4 regions of the Ensifer sp. 2TAB8 genome follow, and region 2 is predicted to be linked to each of the others. Evidence: predicted binding sites of a transcription regulator. Region 2 holds the regulator's gene; each other region holds the start of a gene.
The links. The regulator LexA, encoded in region 2, represses DNA repair genes until DNA is damaged. The targets are predictions, from matches to a motif close to TGTTCNNNNTGTGTTCNG.
Positions count from the first base shown of each region.

Region 1: the regulator LexA is predicted to act here: its motif matches at 3,319-3,336, upstream of AB4Z53_RS01520 (PA0069 family radical SAM protein).
Region 3: the regulator LexA is predicted to act here: its motif matches at 2,940-2,957, upstream of parE (DNA topoisomerase IV subunit B).
Region 4: the regulator LexA is predicted to act here: its motif matches at 2,226-2,243, upstream of AB4Z53_RS06895 (ATP-dependent helicase).

Region 1 covers NZ_JBFRGB010000001.1:289,454-295,317, reverse strand. The annotation lists gene AB4Z53_RS01535 (F0F1 ATP synthase subunit B) at 1-396, shown strand, start outside; gene AB4Z53_RS01530 (F0F1 ATP synthase subunit B) at 410-895, shown strand; gene AB4Z53_RS01525 (ribonuclease HII) at 1,206-1,856, opposite strand; gene AB4Z53_RS01520 (PA0069 family radical SAM protein) at 2,096-3,253, opposite strand; gene AB4Z53_RS01515 (glycosyl transferase) at 3,440-3,970, shown strand; gene moaB (molybdenum cofactor biosynthesis protein B) at 4,262-4,804, opposite strand; gene AB4Z53_RS01505 (4-(cytidine 5'-diphospho)-2-C-methyl-D-erythritol kinase) at 4,806-5,720, opposite strand; gene AB4Z53_RS01500 (tetratricopeptide repeat protein) at 5,728-5,864, opposite strand, start outside.
Region 2 covers NZ_JBFRGB010000007.1:233,279-239,142, reverse strand. The annotation lists gene AB4Z53_RS14890 (thermonuclease family protein) at 1-336, shown strand, start outside; gene AB4Z53_RS14885 (methyltransferase family protein) at 565-1,254, opposite strand; gene AB4Z53_RS14880 (hypothetical protein) at 1,351-1,707, shown strand; tRNA gene AB4Z53_RS14875 (tRNA-Cys) at 1,951-2,024, opposite strand; gene AB4Z53_RS14870 (hypothetical protein) at 2,408-2,740, shown strand; gene lexA (transcriptional repressor LexA) at 2,825-3,550, opposite strand; gene AB4Z53_RS14860 (hypothetical protein) at 3,776-4,027, opposite strand; gene AB4Z53_RS14855 (hypothetical protein) at 4,396-5,028, shown strand; gene AB4Z53_RS14850 (hypothetical protein) at 5,154-5,756, shown strand.
Region 3 covers NZ_JBFRGB010000020.1:34,751-40,614, forward strand. The annotation lists gene AB4Z53_RS26175 (GNAT family N-acetyltransferase) at 168-638, shown strand; gene parE (DNA topoisomerase IV subunit B) at 760-2,820, opposite strand; gene AB4Z53_RS26185 (alpha/beta hydrolase) at 3,066-3,950, shown strand; gene AB4Z53_RS26190 (UbiA family prenyltransferase) at 4,077-5,519, shown strand; gene AB4Z53_RS26195 (FAD-binding oxidoreductase) at 5,516-5,864, shown strand, end outside.
Region 4 covers NZ_JBFRGB010000002.1:227,943-233,806, reverse strand. The annotation lists gene AB4Z53_RS06895 (ATP-dependent helicase) at 1-2,183, opposite strand, end outside; gene AB4Z53_RS06890 (carboxymuconolactone decarboxylase family protein) at 2,317-2,724, opposite strand; gene AB4Z53_RS06885 (hypothetical protein) at 2,848-3,207, opposite strand; gene AB4Z53_RS06880 (EthD family reductase) at 3,328-3,642, shown strand; gene AB4Z53_RS06875 (cyclase family protein) at 3,841-4,662, opposite strand; gene AB4Z53_RS06870 (efflux RND transporter periplasmic adaptor subunit) at 4,982-5,864, shown strand, end outside.

The DNA of each region.
Region 1 (5,864 bases), on a different contig from region 2:
ATCATTCCGCGGATCGGCGGAATTCTTGAAACCCGTCACGATCGGATCGCTCAGGATCTCGATGAAGCGTCCCGCCTCAAGGGCGAAGCAGACGCCGCCATCGCTTCCTACGAGCAGGACCTGGCAACGGCCAAGTCCAAGGGTCACAAGATTGCTGACGACGCTCGCGAATCGGCAAAGGCCAAGGCCAATGCAGACCGCACGGCCGTCGAAGCCGATCTCGCCAAGAAGATTTCGGCCGCGGAAGACCGCATCGCCGACATCAAGGCAAAGGCACTGGCCGACGTCGGTGCCATCGCCGAGGAAACCGCGACCGCTGTCGTTCAGCAGCTGATCGGTGGAACCGTCACCAAGGCCGAGATCACCGCTGCCGTCAAGGCATCGGCTGGCAACTGAGGAGCACTGAGCCATGCATCTTGATGCAACTTTCTATGCCTTCGTTGGCCTGATCCTGTTCTTCGTCCTGATCGCCTATCTCAAGGTTCCGGGCATGATCGGCAAGGCGCTCGACGCCCGCGCCGAAAAGATCGGTAACGAGCTGACTGAAGCAAAGCGCCTGCGCGAAGAAGCACAGAGCCTTGTTGCCGAGTACCAGCGCAAGCGTAAGGATGCTGAAGCGGAAGCTGCCGGTATCGTCGCTGCCGCTCAGCGCGAAGCCGAAATGCTGACGGCGGAAGCCAAGCAGAAGACCGAGGAATACGTTGCGCGTCGCACGGCTCTCTCGGAGCAGAAGATCAAGCAGGCTGAAAGCGACGCGATCAACGCCGTCCGTTCCGCTGCTGTCGATCTGGCGATTGCCGCTGCCGAGAAGGTCGTTGCCGCCAAGGCGGACGCCGGCGCACAGAGTGACCTGTTCAAGAAGGCGCTTGGCGAAGTCAAGGCACGCCTGAACTAAGCCGCCAGGACATTCCCGATTGAAAGAGCCCCGCCTTGTGCGGGGCTTTTTGTTTGTACCATGCGCCGAGTGACGCCTTTCCAAGCGTGTGGTGGTCGAGCCCGGGTGGGCCTATGCCGGCAGTCGCGCTGCTGCCTGCCCGAGACACAGCCGGACGGCCGGGATGTCGTCGGCGCTTCCAGCCCGGTATCGTGTCCGATGGCGCGACTGTTGGCCGCGTAGGCGCGGTGAAGGTGCGTCGAGGTCAGCCATCCGCGCGTTTCGGAACCGGGCGCGTCGGGTTGATCGTCTATTGAGGATGGGGCAGGCGCTAGTCGTCTTTCCGCAACGGCCGGAAGCTCATGCGGTGAAGAGCGCAGGGGCCTTGGGCTTCAATGGCGCGGCGATGGGTCACGGTCGCATAGCCGGCATGGAGCGCGAAGCCGTAACCGGGATGGGCGAGATCGGCGCGGGCCATCATGCGATCCCGGGTAACCTTGGCGACAATCGAAGCAGCGGCGATCGACAACGACCGCGCGTCACCTTTCACGACAGCTTTGGCGTGGCATGAAAGTCCGGGCGGCACGTCACGGCCGTCGACGAGCACGAAGCGGGCGGACGAGGTGAGGCCCGCCACCGCGCGCCGCATCGCTTCCAGACTTGCCTTGCGGATGTCGGTGGCATCTATCGTGCCGGCGGAAGCTGAGGCGATCGATACCTCCGATGTCGCGAGAATTGCTTCGAACAGCCTCTCGCGTGCCTGGGCGCTGAGCTTCTTGCTGTCGTCGAGGCCTTCGGGAATGGCGTCGGGATCCAGGATGACTGCGGCTGCTACGACCGGCCCTGCGAGCGGGCCGCGGCCAGCTTCATCGGCGCCGGCGACAGGCCAGAAACCGTCCCCCTTCGCCGAGAGTTCAAAACTGAAATCGGGTGCTTCGATGATATCGGGAAAAAGGGGAGAATCGGACGACCTGCGAGACATGAGTCTAATTCGCATGATCGACCGATTCTCTTCAAGCCCCCAGGTCCGAGTGCGGCGGCGGACGGGGGGATGGCCGATGCCCCAGGCGGGGGCAGGGCATCGGAACTGCTTTGTGACCTCTGGGCGCTGGCACCGCTTGCTGAGGGGAATTGGCGGCGGTATCCCATCTCCCGGCATCGTCAGCGCGCAGCATCGGTCACGAACCCGGAATGGCTCTGCGCCGGCCACCGGGAAAATCGTCAAAGAAGCGAGAGTTGCACCCCCGTTCCCAGCGGCGGCACGAAGAGGTCGTCGCGAAGCTGCCGGCGTGTCGGGTTGAAGCCAAGGCGCTTTGTGGCGAGATCGAAGCGGCGGCCGATCTGCCAGGCATAGGGACCGGCGCCTTTCATGCGCTTGCCGAATTCAGCGTCGTAGTCCTTGCCGCCCCGCATGGAGCGGATGAGTGACATGACATGGCGGTAGCGGTCCGGATAGTTGCGCAGCAGCCAGTCACGAAACAGCGGGCTAACTTCCAGCGGCAGCCGCAAAAGAACGTAACTCGCTTCGGTTGCCCCAGCTGTCCTGGCCGCTTCGAGCACTCGCTCGATCTCATGGTCGTTGAGCGCGGGGATGATGGGCGAGACGAGAACGCCGGCGGGGATGCCCGCCTCGGCGAGGGCGCGAATCGCCTCCAGGCGCTTGGGAGGCGTCGCAGCGCGCGGCTCCATCGTTCGTGCCAGTTTGCGATCGAGCGTCGTGACCGAGATGCCGACCCGGACCAGCCCCTTTTCGGCCATCGGCACGAGAATGTCGATGTCGCGGGTCACCATCGCCGATTTCGTGACGATCATGACCGGATGATTGGCCTCGCTGAGTACTTCCAGGATCTGGCGCATGATGCGCCATTCCTTTTCGATCGGCTGATAGGGATCCGTGTTGGTACCAATGGCGATTGGCCTGACCTTGTAATCCGGCCGCGCCAGTTCGCGCTCCAGAAGCCGCGCAGCATCCGGTTTGGCAAAGAGCTTGGCTTCGAAATCCAGGCCTGCCGAGAGGCCCATGAAGGCATGCGTCGGACGGGCGAAGCAATAGATGCAGCCGTGCTCGCATCCGCGATAGGGGTTGATCGAACGATCGAAGGAGATATCGGGAGAATCGTTCCGCGTGATCACCGTCCGCGGCTTCTCGACCTGCACTTCGGTCTTGAACGGTGGCAGGTCCTCCAGGCTTTCCCAGCCGTCGTCGAAGCTTTCCCGCGCCTGTGGCTCGAAGCGGCCTGACATGTTGAGCCCGGCACCGCGCCCGCGGCGACGGTCGATGTCGATCCGCAATCCGGTTGCGCTCATCATCGCGTCGGCGACATCTGCCGTATTGGCGGGTGCGAGCGCACCCTGCCTGATCTGAGACAGCTCGGTCATTGGAATCTCCCCGGAACCAGATTTCTGATCCCGTTTTGTTCTGACTATTTTCCTATCGCGAAAACAAGAACAATTCAAGAACAAAAAAGCAGAAGGTTTTGGTGTGGATCCAAGATGCCTCCCAGCAAGCTGCCTCCGCCGGTCTGCGGATGTAGCAATTGTAAGGGTGATGCGGTAGGACGGGCTATGCTGACGATTATCATGGAAACACGGGACAACGAAGCCGAACTGGTGCAGACGCTCTCGGTGCTCGTTGCCGGCGCCGTGGAGGGCCTCGTCAGCGACGTGATCATCCTCGATCATGGCTCAAGGGATGGTTCGTCGCGCGTGGCCGAGGCGGCCGGTTGCCGCTTTTGCCTCGATTGGGATCTCGGCGATGTCGTGCGCTCCGCACGCGGCGAATGGCTGATGTTGCTCGAGCCCGGCGCGCGCCCGATCGGTCGCTGGATCGACGAGCTTGCCGAATACGTCTCGCTGAACAGGACGCCCGCGCGGTTCTCCGATTCCCGAATGCATCGCAAGCCGTTTTTCAGCCGTATGGTCCGGCGAAAGAAGCCGCTGGAAGCGGGTTTCCTGATGAACAAGAACGATGCCCTGGCGGCGGCGGCGGGCAACCGTTGCCTCGGCGACATGACGAACGTCCGGGCCGTTCGCAAGCTCTCCACCGAGCTCGTTCCGGCCTGGGTTGCCGTCGAAAGCAGACGGGCGCGCCCTTGAACTCCACGCACTAAAAAGGTGCCAGTCCAGGGGACGGCACCTCTAGGTGTCTCTCAAATGACCTTGTCTGATAAAGTTCTTGCCGGGCAGCATTCTGGCTGCACGTCGTATCCCCTTGTTCTCCCCGCCCGGGGATATTGGCGGGGAGGCGTTCATACAGCCCGAAGAAAAGGTGCGGCGGCCGATTTCGCTTGGCTGATGATCGGACGCTAACGACAGGAAAAATGGCTGTCAGTTACAAAGGTAACAGACGCACCCGAAGAGCGATGGTTGCGCGTGGCGGGTTCTGGCTCAGCCGCGTTTCAGGTGCTCGTCGAGCCGGGGCATGATCTCGACGAAATTGCAGGGCATGTGCCGGTAGTCGAGCTGCTGCTTCAAGATGCCGTCCCAGGCGTCCCGGCAGGCCCCTGGCGATCCCGGCAGAACGAAGATGAAGGTGGCGTTGGCGACCCCGCCGGTCGCGCGCGACTGGATGGTCGAGGTGCCGATCTTTTCGTAGGAAATCCGGTGGAACACTTCGGAGAAGCCGTCCATGCGTTTTTCGAACAGCGGCTCCAGCGCCTCCGGCGTCACATCCCGGCCGGTGAAACCCGTGCCGCCGGTCGTGATCACCACGTCGATCGTCGGCTCCAGCGTCCAGGCCTTTACCTGGTCGTAAATCTTCGCCCGATCATCCGGCACGATCGCGCGAGCTTCGAGGCGATGACCGGCGTCGCGCACCCGCGCTTCCAGCGTGTCGCCCGATTTGTCGTCTGCGAGCGTGCGCGTATCGGACACGGTGAGAACAGCAATTCCGATGGGAATGAAGGGACGTTTTTCGTCGATGCCGGCCATTCTATTTGCCTCTTCCTGTCGTGTTGCAGGCGAGAACGTACCAGCCGGGTTGCGCCTCCGAAAGAGTGCGCGCTGTCGCAGCCGCATGCGCACCGTTGTCGAAAATGCCGAAGCAGGTCGCGCCTGAGCCTGACATCCGCACCAGCGTCGCGCCTGCTTCCGTCAGCACTTGGCAGACATCGCTTACCACCGGCTGCAACTGCTGCGCCGGCGGCTGCAGATCGTTGCGCATTGCCGCCATGGCCGCCAGCCATGCGTCGATCGTTCCAAGGTTCTGCGGCAGAACGAGCGGTGGATTGGTCTTGTTTGAAAGCGTCCGGAAGACCACAGGCGTCGAAACGGCAACGAGCGGATTGACGAGCACGAGGGACAGGGATGGAAGGTGGGCGAGCGGCGTGATCTCCTCGCCGATGCCCTTCGCCACGAGGGGCATGCCGGCAAGACACATCGGCACGTCGGCGCCCAGCGCCAATGCCATCTCGTCGAGGCGAGAAGGTTCGATCGTGGCGCCCCAAAGTTCGAGAAGCCCGAGCAGCGTGGCCGCCGCGTCCGCAGATCCGCCACCGATACCGGAGGCGAGGGGCAAGTTCTTTTCGAGATGCAGGTGAACAGGGCCAGCGGTGGCGGGATCGCGCGCGCGCAGTTCCGCACGCAGGAGGTCCCGCGCCTTTAGCACCAGATTGCCGCCCTCAGCGCTGGCATCCATGGGCAGTTCGGCAGCAAAAGGCCCCGAAACGGTGAAGAGATCGGTGTTTGCTGTTGCAAGGCCGATGCGGTCGCCGCGATCGGCGAAGGTGACGAGGCTTTCTAGAAGATGGTGGCCGTCGGCCCGCTGGCCGACGACATGGAGCGCCAAGTTGATCTTTGCGGGCGCCGCGCGTGTCAGCGTGAAGCCCGCAATGCCGTCCTCGGTCATGGATCGATCAGGACTTCTTGTCCGGCGCCGGCGCTTCCGGGGTCACTTTCTTCGGCGCGGTTTCCTTGGCGTCGGCAGAGGCAGGGACCTCTTCCTTCAGCGGCGGCAGGCCGTTTTCGATCTTCGCCTTGATCTTCGGAATCT
Region 2 (5,864 bases):
TTTTATTTCTGTGGGATTCGCAACGACAACTGCGTGATCGACGGCGCCACTTTCCTCTACCACGGAGACACGATCCGCGTGGCGGACGTCGATGCACCGCGTATTCGCCAGGCAAGCTGCGACAAGGAACGTTCGCGCGGCTTTTACGCCAAGCAGCGCCTGCGCGAACTGCTGAACGCAGGTGACTTCAGGCTGGAAACGGCGAACAGTCGTCAGGACGCCAAGGCCGGTGAAAAGCTGCGGCTGGTCACTCGCGGCGATCAATCCATCGGACGCGTCCTCGTAAACGAGGGACTGGTGCGGCCGTGGACGGGACACACGACGCCCTGGTGCTGAGGCCGATATTTGCAGAACCGCAATGCCTTCGAAGGAAGACATTGCCGCAGCACGCTTCACCAATGTGGTGATTTTTCGGAGGCCGCAGCTCACGCGGTGGTGGTGTGCTGATGGCCTTCTGACTGGATCCCGCCTGTCTCGCCGATCCGCCGCCTCAACCGGTTATGGCGGCAACGGCTCCGGCGTCGCGTTCATCCGGTATCAGAACGAGCAAATCCCACCTTGGCTTCACTGTGCTGATCGCAGCTTACCCGCGTTCATGAATGGAAGAATGCGCGGGACGTCGAGTGCATAGGCGCCATAACTGGGGAACGCGGTCTGCAATACTCGTTCCTCGTTGATCATTCTGCGAAATTGCAGCAGCCACTGGACACCCCCAAGAAGTACTGACCAGACAGAAAGATTGAGGACGATCAAGCCGATGATGGCGATCTCTTCCGTTAGATGGAGCGGGTGGCGAACAACCGAGTAGGGGCCGCCCGTTATCAAGGTCCGGGCCTCCGGCATGATGCTGAAGGCGCGACCGAGCCAGAAAAGAACGAAGGCTGACGAAACCATCCCGACCACGATCATAGCCGTGCCGGCCATTTGAAGCGCCAAGCCTGTATCGGCGGGCTCGGGTAAGTATGCGATCAGCCCGAGAAGAAATGTTCCTGCCATCGCGGTCAAATAGGGCTCGAAGCCAGTGGCTGCTTTGATCGGGGGCAAGCGCGTAATGGCTACCACGCAGACCATTCCGAGGAATAGGACGGTGGCGGCGGTTGAAGTCAACGCCAAGACGTCAGCCGACTGCCATTCGTCTTTCACCACGATTTGCGCGGCGTGAACGATGCGCCGCAACATCGCGATTGCGAAATACGCGCAGATACCGAACCTGCCGATGATGTCGGCGAAGAGCAACGTTCTACCCTTCAGCATCCAAATACCTCCCCCTCGATCGCCGGTAAGAATGCCACGGTTGCGAGCGGCTTCAAGCGTAACTTTAGAAGTTGCTTAATTCGGAAGGTCGACGCCATGTTGTGGCCGCCGCAGCACGACTATGTTTTGTTGGCCACGATGTCGAAATACGTCGTCGACGGATTTATGCGTTCTTTGAAGGGTTTGGTGTGTGGGAGCTCTTTCCGCGCCACGTCCAAGTTCGACAAGGGGCCGCGCCTCTTTAGGGGCGGCAGACAGCATCGGGAGTACGTGCTGAGCCTCGAAAAGATCGGCGAGATTGTCGTCAGAATCGCGCTCGCCGAGATCGATGTGAGGGACGAGCGCTTCTTGCAGAAGGCGATGAAGTGGCAGCGACCGATCCCGTCGCGACCCTCATGGACGCTCACAGGGCGGCCCGGAGGGCGCTATGACAGCCTTCCGCAGAGACAGTGACCTGCGACGTGTTCGTAGGCGGCGCGAAGGAGAAGCGGGGTTCAAGCACCTGCAGCTGGTGAGCGGGTTTCTGGCTCAGGATTCGCTGTGAACATGTCGCATTTCATGTCGTATGGATCCGCCGTCGCCGCGTGGAAGTGCAGGGAAAGCAAGGGAATCTCGTAGCAACATCGCGTTACGCGGAAGCGGTGTTTTTCCGCTTCGCGACGACTGCAACATATTGATTATATTGGTGAATGTATTTGGAGGCCTCGCCCGGAATTGAACCGGGGTACAAGGATTTGCAGTCCTCTGCGTCACCACTCCGCCACGAGGCCTCACGGCTCGGATAACCGAGCGTTGGCGGGGATTTAGAATGATTGCAGAAAATCCGCAAGAGGCATTTTCGGAAAAAGCACAAAGCGAATTTGCGGTTCGGGCGCTTTCCACAGGCAGAACGTCTGGCAATGTCGATTGCTCCTGCCCAGCGTGCAGCAATGCTTCAAGAGGAGGTCGGAACGATTGCCTTCCTCAGCTTACTCCGGGTTGAGACACCTGGGAGCTTTCGCTCAGGCGTGCCACACGCCCGCACAAGCCACGTCTTCTAAATCCCCTGCGGATCTTATCGCTTCGGTGAAATCGGTAGAGGGGGAACGATGACTCCGCTGACATCAGCCGCATCGATAGCGTCCGTCATCATCAAGCGGAGGCAATGGCTTATATGAAAACGAAACTTGTCCTGACGGCCTTGGCCCTCTTTGCTGCGACCACATTCGAGGCGCGGGCAGAGGACCTGGTTTTCAAGCTGAAGAACAACACAAATGCAGTTCTGACTAACTTCTACACGTCGCCGGTGGGCGTCAACGAGTGGGAAGACGATGTATTCGGCCGGCAGGTTCTGAACCCCGGCGAGAACATGGAGATCACCATCGCTGACGGTCGGGATGTCTGCAAGTACGACATGCGCTTCGAATTCGAAGAGGACTCGGGCCTTGATACGACCGAAGATACGCAGGACCTTTGCGAACTCGGTGAATACACCATCCACGAGTAAGCGGCGCGTTATCGGATAAACAAGAAGAGCCTCGCTACCCCAAGCGGCAGCGAGGCTCTTCAGAGTGCCGATTTTTTCTGGAGGTCAATGGTAGCGGCGGATCAGCCCAACGAGCTTGCCCTGGATCTTCACACGATCAGGCCCGAAGATCCGTGTCTCGTAGGCAGGGTTTGCGGCCTCAAGCGCAATCGATGCGCCCTTGCGTCGGAATCGCTTCAGCGTCGCTTCCTCGTCATCCACGAGCGCCACGATGATATCGCCGGGGTTGGCGGTATTGCCATTTCGGATGATCACGGTGTCGCCGTCGAAGATGCCGGCTTCGATCATCGAGTCGCCCTTGACTTCGAGGGCGTAGTGTTCGCCGTTGCCGATCATGTCGAGCGGAACGGTGATGTCGTGCGTGTTGTTCTGGATCGCCGAGATCGGCACACCGGCAGCGATGCGGCCCATGACCGGCACGGAAACTGATGTGTTTTCGGCCACCGGCGCCGGCTTCGGTGGTGCGGCAGGGGCTGCCGCCGGCGGCTTGCCGAGGCTTCCCTCGATCACGCTCGGCGAGAAGCCGCGACGCGGCTGCTGCTGGCTGGACGCGTAGGCTTCCGGAAGCTTGATGACCTCGAGCGCGCGGGCCCGGTTCGGAAGACGGCGAATGAACCCGCGTTCTTCGAGCGCGGTAATCAGACGGTGGATGCCGGACTTCGACGCCAGGTCGAGCGCATCCTTCATCTCATCGAATGACGGCGGGACGCCCGACTCCTTCATGCGTTCGTGAATGAACAGAAGCAATTCCTGTTGCTTGCGGGTCAGCATGGCACGTCGCTCCAGAAGGCGTGAAACAAATCAAGAACAGACACTATCTGTTCCATATGTGTTCTGCAAGTGCCTAAAATTCCGTGAATTCAGTCAATTGGCGCGACTGCGCGTGCTGATTGGTCACTTTTACGGGAGCAAAGCGGGTTTGGGTGATGATTGTGTGGCCGGCAACGGCCGCATTGGACCGCATCGGGCGAATCGCGAGCGTTCTGATGGCGAGGGTCAGGCCGGCTGCGTGGCGGCGCAGGCGTCTTCGAATTCCTTCACCGTCTCGGCGCTGTTGTCTTCGGGAAGCACCGCGTCCGCCGCATCGGTTGCCACGGGCGTGTCGCCGTCATAGACGAACGACTGGATGTAGAACGCAATGGCGCCCTTCCACACGTTGCGTCCATCAATCTGGTGGCAGGGTACGGCGCTTTCGAAGTCCGTCTGCAGTTCATCGACCGTGGCGGCACTGAGCTTGACGTCAGGCATGTTAGGCGATGCGACTATCGAAGCGAGAAGCAGGGCGGCAAGCACGGTGATCGTCCACTTTGAGGCAAGGGTGGGACTACGGGGCGGTTAACGATGTGAACCGCGCTTTCGTTCCGAAGTCCAGCAAACTTGGCGATCACTCTCATGTGTTCAACAGGTCTTTGAGTTCAGGCTGTGACCGTTTTGCGCCAGAGGTGCGCGGCGGCAAGGCCCTTGATCCTGGTGCGATCGGCCGACCCGCATTCGCATCGGTTGTGCCAGTCAATGTCCTCCCTGTTGGAGTGCGCAAATCCCTGTTGTGATCGCGCCGCATTGTCTCGACAGGTTGCAAAAATACGATAACTTTGCGGGGAAAGTGGGGTGGTTGCATGCATAGATTGTCGTTGGCGGTTCTCGGTCTGTTGGTGGCGGCCGGAGCGGCCTCTGCTGAAGAGGGCCGTTCGAATATCTGGAAGCGGATCAACGCCTGGACGGTCGGTTCCGATCCGTCCTTGGGCGGCTCGTGCTACGCGGCGACGAGCTATGACGCCGGCGCGATTCTTCGTATCGGCTTCTATCCAAAGGGATCGGCGAACCTGGCGTTTCTTTCGATCGGCAATGCCACCTGGAAATCGATCGAGCCGCAAAGAGAGTATGACGTTGCCTTGCAGCTCGACCGCGGCCGCCAGTGGCCGGCCGTTGCGTTCGGCGTGGACCTCACGGGTTCGAAGGCTCTGGTCGTCAATTTTTCCAATACCGACTTCTTCACCGAATTCGTGCGCAAGAATACGCTGGCGCTGGCGTTCGAAGGTCGTGTGGTGGCGAGCCTCAGCCTGCGTGATTCGATGAAGGCCGTCAGCGAGATGTTCAAATGCCAGGAGGCCGTGAACACGCTGATGCCGAGCGGCGGACAGGGGGAGGCCGCCGATCCGTTTGCGGGCGCCGGCAACAATGCGCCGAACAATGACCCGTTTGCGGGCGGCGGGCAGAGCAAGTCGTCGAAGGATCCCTTCGCCATGTAATTCCTTGGCGTGAGCACCGGTCCGCGCGAGAGGTGAATATTCCTAAAATATTGCGTGGGTACGGGTCGCCCACCCTCGACAGTCACGCGGCGACCCATCAAAATGCGAGCAAACGGGGGCTTTGCATGCGTAGATTGCTGTTCGGGTTGATGAGCTGTCTGATGGTGACGGGGCCAGCCGCGGCTGAAGAGTCCGAGATCATCAAGTGGAAGGAGGTCGGCGGCTGGATTGTTGCTTCCGACACGTCGATGGAAGGCTCGTGTTTCATTACGTCGATGTTCGAGGGCGGGGTCAGGCTGCGCCTGGGTTTCTATCCCAAGGGCTCCGAATCGCCACTCTACATGAGCTTTGCCAGCGACGACTGGAAGTCGCTCGAGATCGGCAAGGACTATGACCTGACGTTTCGCTTCGACAAGAGCGATCCCTGGAGCGCTTCGGCGACCGCCGCCGGAGACGAGAACGGCAAATTCCTCTTCGTGAATGTCACCGACCCCGAATTCCTCACAGGCTTCGTGCGCAAACGGGCTTTGGCGATCGCCTTCGACGAACGCGTCATCGTAAACCTCAGTCTGCGTGGCACCGGTCCGGCGGCAGACGAACTCATGAAGTGCCAGCGGGCCGTGGATGAGATCATCGCCGACGAAGGACGCAAGTCCAAGGAGAAGAAGGCCGATCCGTTCAATGCGCCGGGCGAGAAGCGTTCAGCACGCGACCCGTTCAGCCTCTAGCATTGTCGAAATCCGGACTTCTTGCAGACCTCCGGCAATCGGTTTGAGGTTAGGACGGAGAACGCCGATTCATCTGCCGGCGGCGAACCAGCCGCTGTATCGGAAAAT
Region 3 (5,864 bases), on a different contig from region 2:
CCCCGAAATAGGGCAGCGTTGTCGGCGACGCGGAACAAATTGTTTCAGCCTGTTAGCCGGATTGATAGGGCGAGTACCGGGACCCTGCGTCATTTGACGTATTGGCTGGCGGTAAGGGTGGCACTAACCTCCGGCACAAATCGCTGAAGCCAAGAAGGACGAAATCATTGCCTGCCGTAACGATAGCCCTGGAGTCGCCACGCCAAGCCGCGGTTGTGCGTCTGCTGGAACTCTCCGACGCTTATGCCGCTTCGCTCTATCCTGCCGAAAGCAATCATATGGTCGACCTATCGAGCCTGGAGCAGGCCGGGGTCTCGTTCCTGGTGGCCCGCCGCGAGGATGACATCGTCGGCTGCTGCGCGCTCGTGGAAGCCGGTGACGGCACGGCCGAGATCAAACGCATGTTCGTCGATCCTGAGGCGAGGGGCCTGAAAGTCGGCAAGCTGTTGTTGCAGGCCCTGGAGGCGCGTGCGGGTGATCTTGGCTACACGGCAATTCGCCTCGAAACCGGCATCTATCAGCCCGAGGCGATCGGGCTTTACAAGGCGGCCGGCTATGTCGAGCGTTCACCTTTCGGAGACTACCAGCCGGATCCGCTGAGCCTGTTCATGGAAAAGTCTGTTCGCCAGGCGGCATGATCCCCGTTCGCCCGATTGGTGCAAGGGTCCGGAAACCGAAACGGCGGCCTCGGGCCGCCGCTTTCGATCTTGATGGCTCAGGGCGCACGAGAAGCGTGCGCATCTTCGCAACACTTCCGGATCAGATGTCCAGGTTATCGGCGAACACGGCGCGCTCCTGGATGAAGCGGAATCGGGCATCGGCCTTGGTACCCATGAGATTGTCCACTGCCTCGCGCGTGCCTTCGAAATCGATCTCGTCGATCTCGACCTTGAGCAACGTGCGGAACTTCGGGTCCATCGTCGTTTCCTTGAGCTGCGCCGGCAGCATCTCGCCCAAACCCTTGAAGCGACCGATCTCGACCTTGCCACGACCGGAAAACTCGGTGCGCATCAGTTCCTCGCGGTGCGCGTCGTCGCGCGCATAGAGCGTCTTCGAGCCCTGGCTGATGCGATAGAGCGGCGGCACGGCGAGATAGAGATGACCGCCGCGGATCAGTTCAGGCATTTCCTGATAGAAGAAGGTGATCAGCAGCGAGGCGATGTGCGCGCCGTCGACGTCGGCGTCGGTCATGACGACGATGCGCTCGTAGCGCAGGTCCTCTTCGCGGTATTTGCTGCGGGTGCCGCAGCCAAGCGCCTGGACGAGATCCGTGATCTGCTGGTTGGCGCTAAGCTTCTCGCGGCCGGCGCTTGCAACGTTGAGGATCTTGCCGCGCAACGGCAGGATCGCCTGGTTGGCGCGGTTGCGTGCCTGCTTTGCCGATCCGCCTGCAGAGTCCCCTTCGACGATGAAGAGTTCGGCGCCTTCTGCGGTGTTCTGCGAGCAGTCGGCGAGCTTGCCCGGCAGGCGCAGCTTGCGCACTGCCGTCTTGCGGTTGACTTCCTTTTCCTTGCGTCGGCGCACGCGTTCTTCTGCACGCTCGACGACCCAGTCGAGCAGCTTGGCGGCTTCGCCCGGATTGTCGGCAAGGTAGTGGTCGAATGGGTCGCGCAGTGCGTTTTCGACGATGCGCTGGGCCTCGACCGTCGCAAGCTTGTCCTTGGTCTGGCCGACGAATTCCGGTTCGCGAATGAAGACCGAAAGCATGCCTGCTGCCGAAATCATCACGTCGTCGGTGGTGATGATCGCCGCCCGCTTGTTCTGCGTCAGCTCGGCATAGTTCTTCAGGCCCTTGGTCAGCGCGATGCGGAAGCCCGCCTCGTGCGTGCCGCCCTCGGGCGTCGGGATGGTATTACAGTAGGAATGGACCTGCTGGTCGCCGCCGTACCAGGTGACCGCCCATTCGAGCGAGCCGTGCCCGTTTGCCTTCTCCGACTTGCCGGCGAAGATCTCACGGGTGACGGTGAATTCCTTACCGAGTGTTGCGGCGAGATAGTCCTTCAGGCCGCCCGGGAAGTGGAAGACAGCCTTGTCCGGGATCTCCGAGCCTTCCTGCAGCAGCGAGGGATCGCAAGACCAGCGGATCTCGACGCCGCCAAAGAGATAGGCCTTCGAGCGCGCCATGCGGAACAGCCGGCCGGGCTCGAAATGCGCATGCGGCCCGAAAATATCCGGGTCCGGATGGAAGCGAACGCGGGTGCCGCGGCGGTTGTGCACATCGCCGAGTTCTTCGAGCCCGCCCTGCGGAATGCCGCGGGAGAAGCGCTGGCGATAGAGCTTGCGATTGCGTGCAACCTCCACTTCGAGCGCATCGGACAGCGCGTTGACGACGGAAACGCCCACACCATGCAAACCGCCGGAGGTCTCATAGGCCTTGCCGTCGAACTTGCCGCCGGCATGCAGAACCGTCATGACGACTTCGAGCGTCGACTTGCCCGGGAATTTTGGATGGTTCTCGACCGGGATGCCACGACCGTTGTCGGTGACGGTCAGGAAGCCGTCTGCGTCGAGGTGCACTTCAATGAAGTTGGCATGGCCGGCCACCGCTTCGTCCATCGAGTTGTCGATGACTTCGGCGAAGAGATGGTGCAGCGCCTTCTCGTCGGTGCCGCCGATATACATGCCCGGACGACGGCGCACCGGCTCCAGGCCTTCGAGCACCTCGATTGCCGACGCATCATAATCACTGCCATCACTGCCTTTCGGGGCAGGGCGCGGCTCTTCGCGCACGACGGGTGCCGCTGGCACAGCCGGTTTGGCGCTCGGCTGTACGGGCTTCGGTTGCTCGGGCATTGAAAAGAGGTCGCTGTTGTCGTCCATGGGGCCGTTCGGATCGTTCCTGTCGTATGGGGATGCCTGAGGCCATAGCAAGACCTCGGCTTTGCCGCCATCCCCCGGCGGTCGAATCATCTGAATTCTGCCAGACTCTTACAGGATATGCGAACAAAAGGAGAATGCCGGCGTCGGCCTTGGCGAAAATCCGCCTTCACGGCCGTGTCATGGCGCAAGTGTTGCTTTGACGTCCGGGCGATGGCAAGGCTTTCGGCGAACGAGGGAGCCCGTCATTGGCCGTGTCCACAATTGTTTTTCCGTTTCGTCGGCTTCTGCTGGCCGTTGCCTTCTTTTCCGCAGCTTCTGTCGTCCAGGCGCAGGCACTGAAGCCCTTCAAGGACGAGCTCTTCTCCTATGGCAAGGTGCTGCAGCAAAATGATGACGGTGATGACCTGACCGTCGACTATCAGGAATTGCGCGATATCAACGAACGGGACGAAATCCCGGAACGCCGGGTGAAGCGCGCCTATGTTTCTCTGGGCGTGAAAAGCGAGCAGGTCAACGAGACGCTCGACATCGGCGGCCGTCCGCTTGACGTGACCCGCGTCGGTCCGGACCGCGGCGCTGCCTTCACGGTGATCTTCATCCACGGTCGCGGTGGCGACCGACGGCTCGGCACCAACGACTTTTCCTTCGGCGGCAACTTCAATCGGCTGAAAAACCTCGCTGTCGCCAATGGTGGCGTCTATTACGCACCGAGCGTCCGTTCCTTCGACACGTCAGGTGCCGCGGATATTGCCGGCCTGGTCAGGCAGGTCTCAGAGCGCTCGGGCGGCCGGCCCGTGGTGCTGGCCTGCGCCTCGATGGGCAGCTTCATCTGCTGGGGCGTTTCGCGCGATCCCTCCGCTGTCGCAGCTCTCAGCGGCATGATGGTGATGGGTGGCGTGAGCGACCCCGATTTTACGAAGAGCGCCGCCTTCAAGGCGAAGTTGCCCATGTACTTCAGCCATGGCAGCCGCGACAGCGTTTATCCGGCCGAGAGCCAGAAGGCACTTTATCGCACGCTGAAGGCTCAAGGCTATCCGACGCGCTTCGTCCTGTTCGAAAGCGGCTCACACGGCACCCCGGTGCGCATGACTGACTGGCGTGATGCGTTGAACTGGATCGGCCGCCACTGACCTTGGTCCGCGCTGCCGACATTTGTTAACCAGGCCGACAGTTTCCGGGCGAGATTGTGGCCCGTATTTCCACTCTGGAAAGTTGAAGACGTCATCATGCCGGCAATTATGGCTGGGATGGAAATCATGGACGCGCGCACCGAGACACGGCACATTCCGCTGTGTGTGGATCTGGACGGTACTCTGTTGGCCGCCGATACACTGTGGGAAGGCGCGGCGATCATCCTGTTGCGCAACCCCCTGATGCTTTTTCCCATGCTGTTCTGGCTGGCAAAGGGCAAGGCGCGGTTGAAGCACGAGGTGGCCTTGCGTTCCGGGCGCAGGGCGCAGGACTGGCCCTACCGGCAGGCCGTCATCGACCGGCTCGCCGAGGAGAGAAAGACGGGCCGCGAACTGGTACTCGTCACCGGTGCGGCGCCGTCGGTTGCCAGGGATATTGCCGATCACGTCGGCCTCTTTTCCTCGGTCATGCATTCGACCGATGCGCTCAATCTGACGAGCAGCCGTAAGCGCCAGGCGCTGGTCGATCGTTTCGGCGACGGCGCGTTCGACTACATGGGCAACAGCCGCGACGACATCGCCGTCTTCGAGGCGGCGCGCCGCGCGATCGTGGTTGCGCCTGATGCCGCTGCCGAAAAATGGCGCCGCAACCATGATGCCGAGTGCCTTGATACCGGCAAGGTGAGCGTGCTGGCACCGCTGAGATCCATCCGGGTGCATCAGTGGGCAAAGAACGTGCTGATCGGCGTGCCGATGATCCTCAATCACGAGGTCCTGCATTTCGACGCGATCGTCAGCGTCATCATTGCCTTCTTCGCGTTCAGCTTCCTTGCTTCCGCGGTCTACGTCATCAACGACCTTTCGGACCTTTCGAACGACCGCCGCCACGCTAAGAAGCGTCACCGGCCGCTCGCGAGCGGCCAAATGTCGGTACCGACGGCGCTCATACTTGCCGGCTGCCTGGTTCTCGCATCGCTGTCGCTGACCTTTTTGCTGCCGTGGAAATTCGCCGGCGTGCTGGCGTTCTATGCCTTCGCGACGACCGCCTATACCTTCGTGCTGAAGCGCAAGCTCCTGGTTGACGTCTTCACGCTTGCTGGCCTCTACACCACCCGTATCGTTGCCGGTGCCGCGGCAACGGGCACGGAACTGTCCTTCTGGCTCGTGTCCTTCGCCATCTTCTTCTTCCTCAGCCTCGCGCTGGTGAAGCGCTATGTCGAATTGAATGAGTTCGAGGACAAGGATGGCGGCAATGTCCCCGGCCGCGGCTATCTTGCCGTCGATTTCGAGATGGTGGGGCAGGCTGGCGTTGCTTCCGCCTTCACCTCCGCCCTGGTCCTTGCGCTCTATGTGCATAGCAAGGAACTCCAGGAAATGTACACGACGCCCTGGGCTCTCTGGCCGCTTTGCCCGCTGGTGCTCTATATGTTGTTGCGCATCTGGATCCTCGCGCGTCGCGGCATGCTGCACGAAGACCCTGTCGTCTTCATCATGCGTGACTGGCGCAGCCAATTGACCATGTTGGTCGGCGCACTGCTGATCCTGTTTGGAGCCATCGGGCCGCAATGAGTTTGCAAGATCATGAAAGCTGGGGTCGGCTCGACAATCGCGCGCGGCCGGCCATTTCGCCTGACGACTATGAAGATCGCCTCGGCTGCCTGGAGGCCGGGGGCTACTTGCCCTTCGGCAACGGCCGCAGCTACGGCGACAGTTGCCACAACGATCGGGGCACGCTGATCGAAAGTCGCAGGCACGGCCGCATACTGGCGTTCGATCCCGGCACCGGCATGATGACCTGCGAGGCTGGCGTGACCTTGCGCGAGGTACTCGAACGCGCGATCGAACATCGATTCTTCCTGCCGGTCACCCCGGGCACAGCCTTCGTGACAGTCGGGGGCGCACTTGCCAACGACG
Region 4 (5,864 bases), on a different contig from region 2:
TGCTGGGCGCGCTTCCAGCCGGGTGTCGAATAGTTGTTCTGGAAGGGATCGGCCTTATCGAAGCGTGACTGGCCGTAACCGCCGCGGCCATAGCCGCCATAGGACTGTTCGTTTTCGGCCACGTCCACATGGGCGAGCGGCAGTTCGTCGAGGAAGCGCGACGGCATCGTCGACTGCCAGAGGCCGTGGATTCGGCGGTTGGAGACGAACCAGATGTGGCAGCGGTGCTTGGCGCGGGTGATGCCGACATAGGCGAGGCGCCGTTCTTCCTCGAGGCCGGAGCGACCACCCTCATCGAGCGCGCGCTGATGCGGAAACAGGCCTTCCTCCCAGCCGGGCAGGAACACCGTGTCGAACTCCAGGCCCTTGGCCGAGTGCAGCGTCATGATCGAGACGGCATCGAGGTTCTCGTTCTGCTCGGCATCCATGACCAGAGCGACGTGTTCGAGGAAGCCGCGCAGTGACTCAAACGCTTCCATCGAGCGGATGAGTTCCTTCAGGTTTTCCAACCGTCCGGGAGCTTCTGCCGATTTGTCGTTCTGCCACATGGCGGTGTAACCGCTCTCGTCGAGGATCTGCTCGGCGAGTTCGGTATGGACCGTCGTCTCAAGCAGGCTCTGCCAGCGGCGGAAATCGGTGACGACATCGAACAGGGCTTTCCGCGCCTTCGGCTTCAGCTCATCGGTCTCAATGATCTCGGAAGCTGCCGCCAGCATGGGCACATCACGGGCGCGGGCATAGTCGTGCAGCGTGCGCACGGTGGTATCGCCAAGGCCGCGCTTCGGCGTGTTGACGATGCGCTCGAAGGCGAGGTCGTCGGCCGGCTGGCAGACCAGGCGGAAATAGGCCATGGCATCGCGGATTTCGAGGCGCTCGTAGAAGCGCGGGCCGCCGATGACGCGGTAGTTGAGGCCGAGGGTCACGAAGCGGTCTTCGAACTCGCGCATCTGGAACGAGGCGCGCACCAGAATCGCCATGTCGTTCAGATTGTGCTTCTGGCGCTGGAGCTGCTCGATCTCCTCGCCGACGGCGCGGGCTTCCTCTTCGGAATCCCAGGCGGCGTGCACCTGCACCTTTTCATCGTCCGGATCGGTACGGTCGGTGAAGAGCGTCTTGCCGAGGCGGCCTTCGTTGTGGGCAATCAGATGACCGGCAGCGCCGAGGATATGTTCGGTCGAGCGGTAGTTGCGCTCGAGCTTGATCACCTTGGCGCCCGGGAAGTCCTTCTCGAAGCGCAGGATGTTATCCACTTCCGCGCCGCGCCAGCCGTAGATCGACTGGTCGTCGTCGCCGACGCAGCAGACGTTCTGCGGCACGCCCTTGGGGCGCTGGGCGAGGAGCCGCAGCCACATGTACTGGGCGGTGTTGGTGTCCTGGTACTCGTCGACGAGGATGTAGCGGAACTTGTCGTGATAGTCCTTCAGCACGTCGGCGTGGTTGCGGAAGATGCGGATCGGGTGCAGCAGCAGGTCGCCAAAGTCGCAGGCGTTCAGCGTCAAGAGCCGGTTCTGGTAGGCGGCGTAGAGTTCGCGGCCCTTGCCATTGGCAAAGGCGCGGGCGTCGCCCTCGGGGATCTGCGCCGGATCGAGGCCCTTGTTCTTCCAGCCGTCGATCATGCCGGCGAACTGCTTGGCGGGCCAGCGCTTGTCGTCGATGCCTTCGGCCTGGATCAGCTGCTTGATCAGCCTGATCACGTCGTCGGTGTCGAGAATGGTGAAATCGGAACGCAGGCCGACGAGCTCGGCGTGGCGACGCAGCAGCTTGACGCCGATCGAGTGGAAGGTGCCGAGCCAGGGCATGCCTTCGACCGCATGGCCGACGAGCACGCCGATGCGCTCCTTCATCTCGCGCGCCGCCTTGTTGGTGAAGGTCACCGCCAGGATCTGCGAGGGGAAGGCGCGGCCGGTGGAAAGGATATGGGCGATGCGTGTGGTGAGCACCCGGGTCTTGCCGGTGCCGGCGCCGGCCAGCACGAGAACCGGTCCATCGAGCGTTTCGACCGCTTCGGACTGTTCCGGGTTGAGGCCGGAGAGATAATCCGGGCGCGGCTGGGCGCGGTCACGCGCCGCCATGGCGCGCGCAGCAATACCTCCGGCGGCTGGAATACCTCCAGGGGCTGGCGACTGCTTGCGCGGCGCCGGCTCCTCGTCGAAGAAAGGAATATCGTCGAAACCACTCATCATGCGGCTCAATGTAGTGATTCGGTGGGGAAAGGCCAGAAAGGATGTTCTTCTTTTATTCCGTTTTCTGCACCGGACGCACCAAGCCTGTGGAAAGACAGGCGATTTCGAAGCCGCTTATTCTTGGTCGCGCGGTTTATTCCGTGGCTTTGTCGAAGACGGCATCGACCGGCACCTGCAGAGCGGTCGCAAGCTGGTTGGTGCGGGCGGCAAGCGAGATCACCCGAAGCAGATCCGCGTGCTGGGCATCGCTCATGCCTTTCGCCTTCGCTGCCGCCGTGTGGGAATGGGCGCAGTAACCGCAGCCATTGGTGACGGAGACGGCGATGTAGAGCATCTCCTTCACCAGCGGATCGAGGGCCGAAGGTGTTGCCATCACGGCCTTGACGTCGCGCCAGGTCTGCTCCAGCAGCTCCGGGTCGAAGGCGAGCCACAGCCACATATTGTTGATGAAATCGGATTTGCGCGTGGCGCGAATGTCGTCGAACACGGCTTTGACGCGTGGGTCGGCTTCCGGGTTTCGGGGCGGGGTAACGGTGCTCATGGGTGTCCTTCACTGTTGTCGCTGGTGGCGGCACGCGGGCGGGCCGGTCGCTTGATGCGATGACGATAGCCAAGGTCGCAGCGATTGCCAGCGTTGCGTTTGGGGCAGCCGTCGTCGATGCGTTCAATTGGGGATTTCGTTGCAGGGTTGGTTGTTCGCGCCGAATGGTCCTGATGTAAACAGCACGCCTTTGCTCGAACCCTGATAGGCGTTGCCGTTCTGCGTGACGATGAAGACCTTGGGGCCGCAGAAGCCCGTCGGCCGTGCGGCAACCACGCGTGTCTGGCCGCTGGCGTCAGTGACGGTCTTGGGGTTGCAGGCCCCGTAAGGCGTGTCGGCCATGCGAATGGTTGCGGTCGAGGGGCGGCTGAGCGGTGTGGAACTACCCGGCGGGAACGTACCCGAAGCCGTGCCTGCAGAGGCCACGGCCGATTGCGTGATCTGAAAGTCTGCGGTGCCGTCGTCACCCGCTTCGAAAAGCACAGCGAAAACGACCTTGCGCTCGTCAAACGTGTTTCAGCCAAAACTTGGTTGTGCTCCATAGGTCGGTAACCTAGAAGTAGCTTCGGACGCTCGAAGCGGCGTTCAGGCAGGAGCCCGATCATGATCAAGATGAGCGTCTACTATCCGGCCGATGGCGGCTCGAAGTTCGACCACGACTACTACCGCACCACCCACATGCCCTTGCTCGAGGAGCGGCTCGGCGATGCCTGCCTGCGCTACGAGATCGACAGGGGCGTTGCCGGTCGCGAGCCTGGAAGCGCGCCACAGTTTGTCGCGGCGTGCCACGTCTACTCGCCGAGCCTCGAGACATTCCAGGAGGCGTTAGGTCCGCACCGCGCCGAGATCTCCGCGGATGTCGCCAACTATACGGACATCACGCCCATCGTTCAGATCAGTGAAGTCGTTGGAGGGTAGGGTGCCTTGGCGCGTCAGGCGTAGCCGTTGACCTTTCCGCGATCGGCGTCGTGCTGGCGCACCGTGATTCATGGTGACGCAGCCGGTGCGGAACTGGTCGACGATCGGCAACATGTGGTTGCCGTGGAAGCGAAAACGACCTTGCTCCCGTCAAACTCGCTTCAGCCAAAACCTGGGTGTGCTCTATAGGTCTGTGACCTAGGCCAGCGCGAAGACGCGCGCCGGGCCGCCGGTGCCGCCGCGGTGCTTCGGCGCGCCGAGAATGAGCGTCGCGCCCTTGGCCGGCAGCTTGTCGAGGTTGGCGGCAGCCTCTAGCCCCCAGCGTCCTTCGGGTAGCCAGGCATAATGGGTGGCGAAATCGGGCGAAGGGCCGTGATCGAGCGACAGCGTATCGACGGCGATGCCGGCCGCCTTGCTCTCTTCGATGAGATACTTCGCCGCCTCGACGTGAAAGCCGGGGAAGTGCAGTTTGCCGCCGCCATCGGCATTGCGGAACTTGTCCGTGCCCATATGCGCGCTCCAGCCCGAATGCATGGCGACGCAGGCATTTTCCGGGATCTCGCCATTGGCGGCGACCCAGGCCTTGAGGTCGTCCGGCGTCACCTGGGCGTCCGCGTCCGATGCGGCCTTCGCGCGGATGTCGACGATCACGAGCGGCACGACGAGCTTGTCGACCGGCAGTTCGGCAACGGAAAGGCCATCGGCGGAAAAGTGCAGGGGCGCGTCGACATGAGTGCCGGTGTGTTCGTTCACCCTGAGCTCGAACATGTTGAACTTGTCCTTGGCGTAGTTGAACTTCTCCTCGCGGAAGAACTGCTGCTGGCCGAAGAAGGTCGGGAAATCCTCATGCAGTTCGTGGGTCAGGTCCGTGACGCTGCCATGTCCCTGGGCGAGCGCGGGAGGTGCTGCGCCGGTGCTCGCCACGGCGAGGCCGGCGGTTCCAATTGCAGCGGCTTTGAAGAAGCTGCGGCGCGAGAGCATGCGCTCCTTCACCGTTTCCATCACACAGGCATCGCACATCGTTCTTGCTCCCCTTCAAGAAACTGAAAAACCAGACGGCGAAACCGCTCGGCAAAAGCGGCCAGCGGTTGCAGGATAGCGCGGCCGAAGCCGCTGTAAATGCCGGCTTGCGCAGCAAAGTGCGATTCACGCCGGAAGCTGCGGTGCAATCGCTCCGCGCGTCATCATCCCGCCAACAAATTCGCTTTTATTACAATTGCGTAATGATGGCATTCCGTCATTGCCCCGACACGCGCGAACAGGGATACTCCGCGCTATCGGAACGAACCGCCGGACGTGCCGCGCTGGGGCGTGTTTTTTGCTTAATTTGGAGACTTGAATGCGGGTTTGGAAACAGCTTGCGGTGAGCGCCGCTGTGCTTCTCGTGGGCGCAACCGTCTGGGTGCGGTTCGTGCCCGGCGCAGGTGAAACGCTCGCCGCCATCGGCGTTTCTCACCCGCTGATCGATGCCTTGTCGAAGCCCACGACCGGCGGTGGCCAGGGTGGCGAGCGCGGCAACGGCCGCGGTCAGGGCGGCAATGCGGCCATTCTGGTGATGGTTCGTCCCTCGGCAACCGCCGTCGTCAACGACCGGCTGAATGCCATCGGCAACGGCGAGGCGATCCATTCCGTCACAGTGACGCCGACGGCGACCGGAAACCTCACCGAAATCCTCGTGAGCTCCGGCGAGAAGGTGGCCGAGGGCCAGGTGATCGCCCGGCTCGACAGCGACGACCAGAAGATCGCCGCCGACCAGGCGCGGCTGAACCGCGACAGCGCCCGTGAAAAGGTGGAGCGTTACCGTAATCTCAGCACCGCCCGCGCGGTGACGGCCGTGGACGTGCGCGACGCAGAAATCGCGATGCAGACCGCCGAACTGGCGCTGAAGACCGCCGAACTTGATCTCAAGCGCCGCGACATCGTTGCGCCTTCGAAGGGTGTGGTCGGTATCATCACCGTCAATGTCGGCGACTATGTCACCACCACGACGCCGATTGCCGTCGTCGACGACCGTTCGGAAATCCTCGTCGACTTCTGGGTGCCGGAGCGGTTCGCCAACAAGATCGTCGTCGGCCAGCCGGTTACCGCCTTTGCGATCGCCCAGCCGGGCAACCAGCTCGATGGCGTAATCCACGCGATCGACAACCGGCTCGACCAGGCAAGCCGGACGCTGCGTGTGCGCGCGCGACTGGAGAACCCCGAGGACAGGTTGAGGGCAGGCA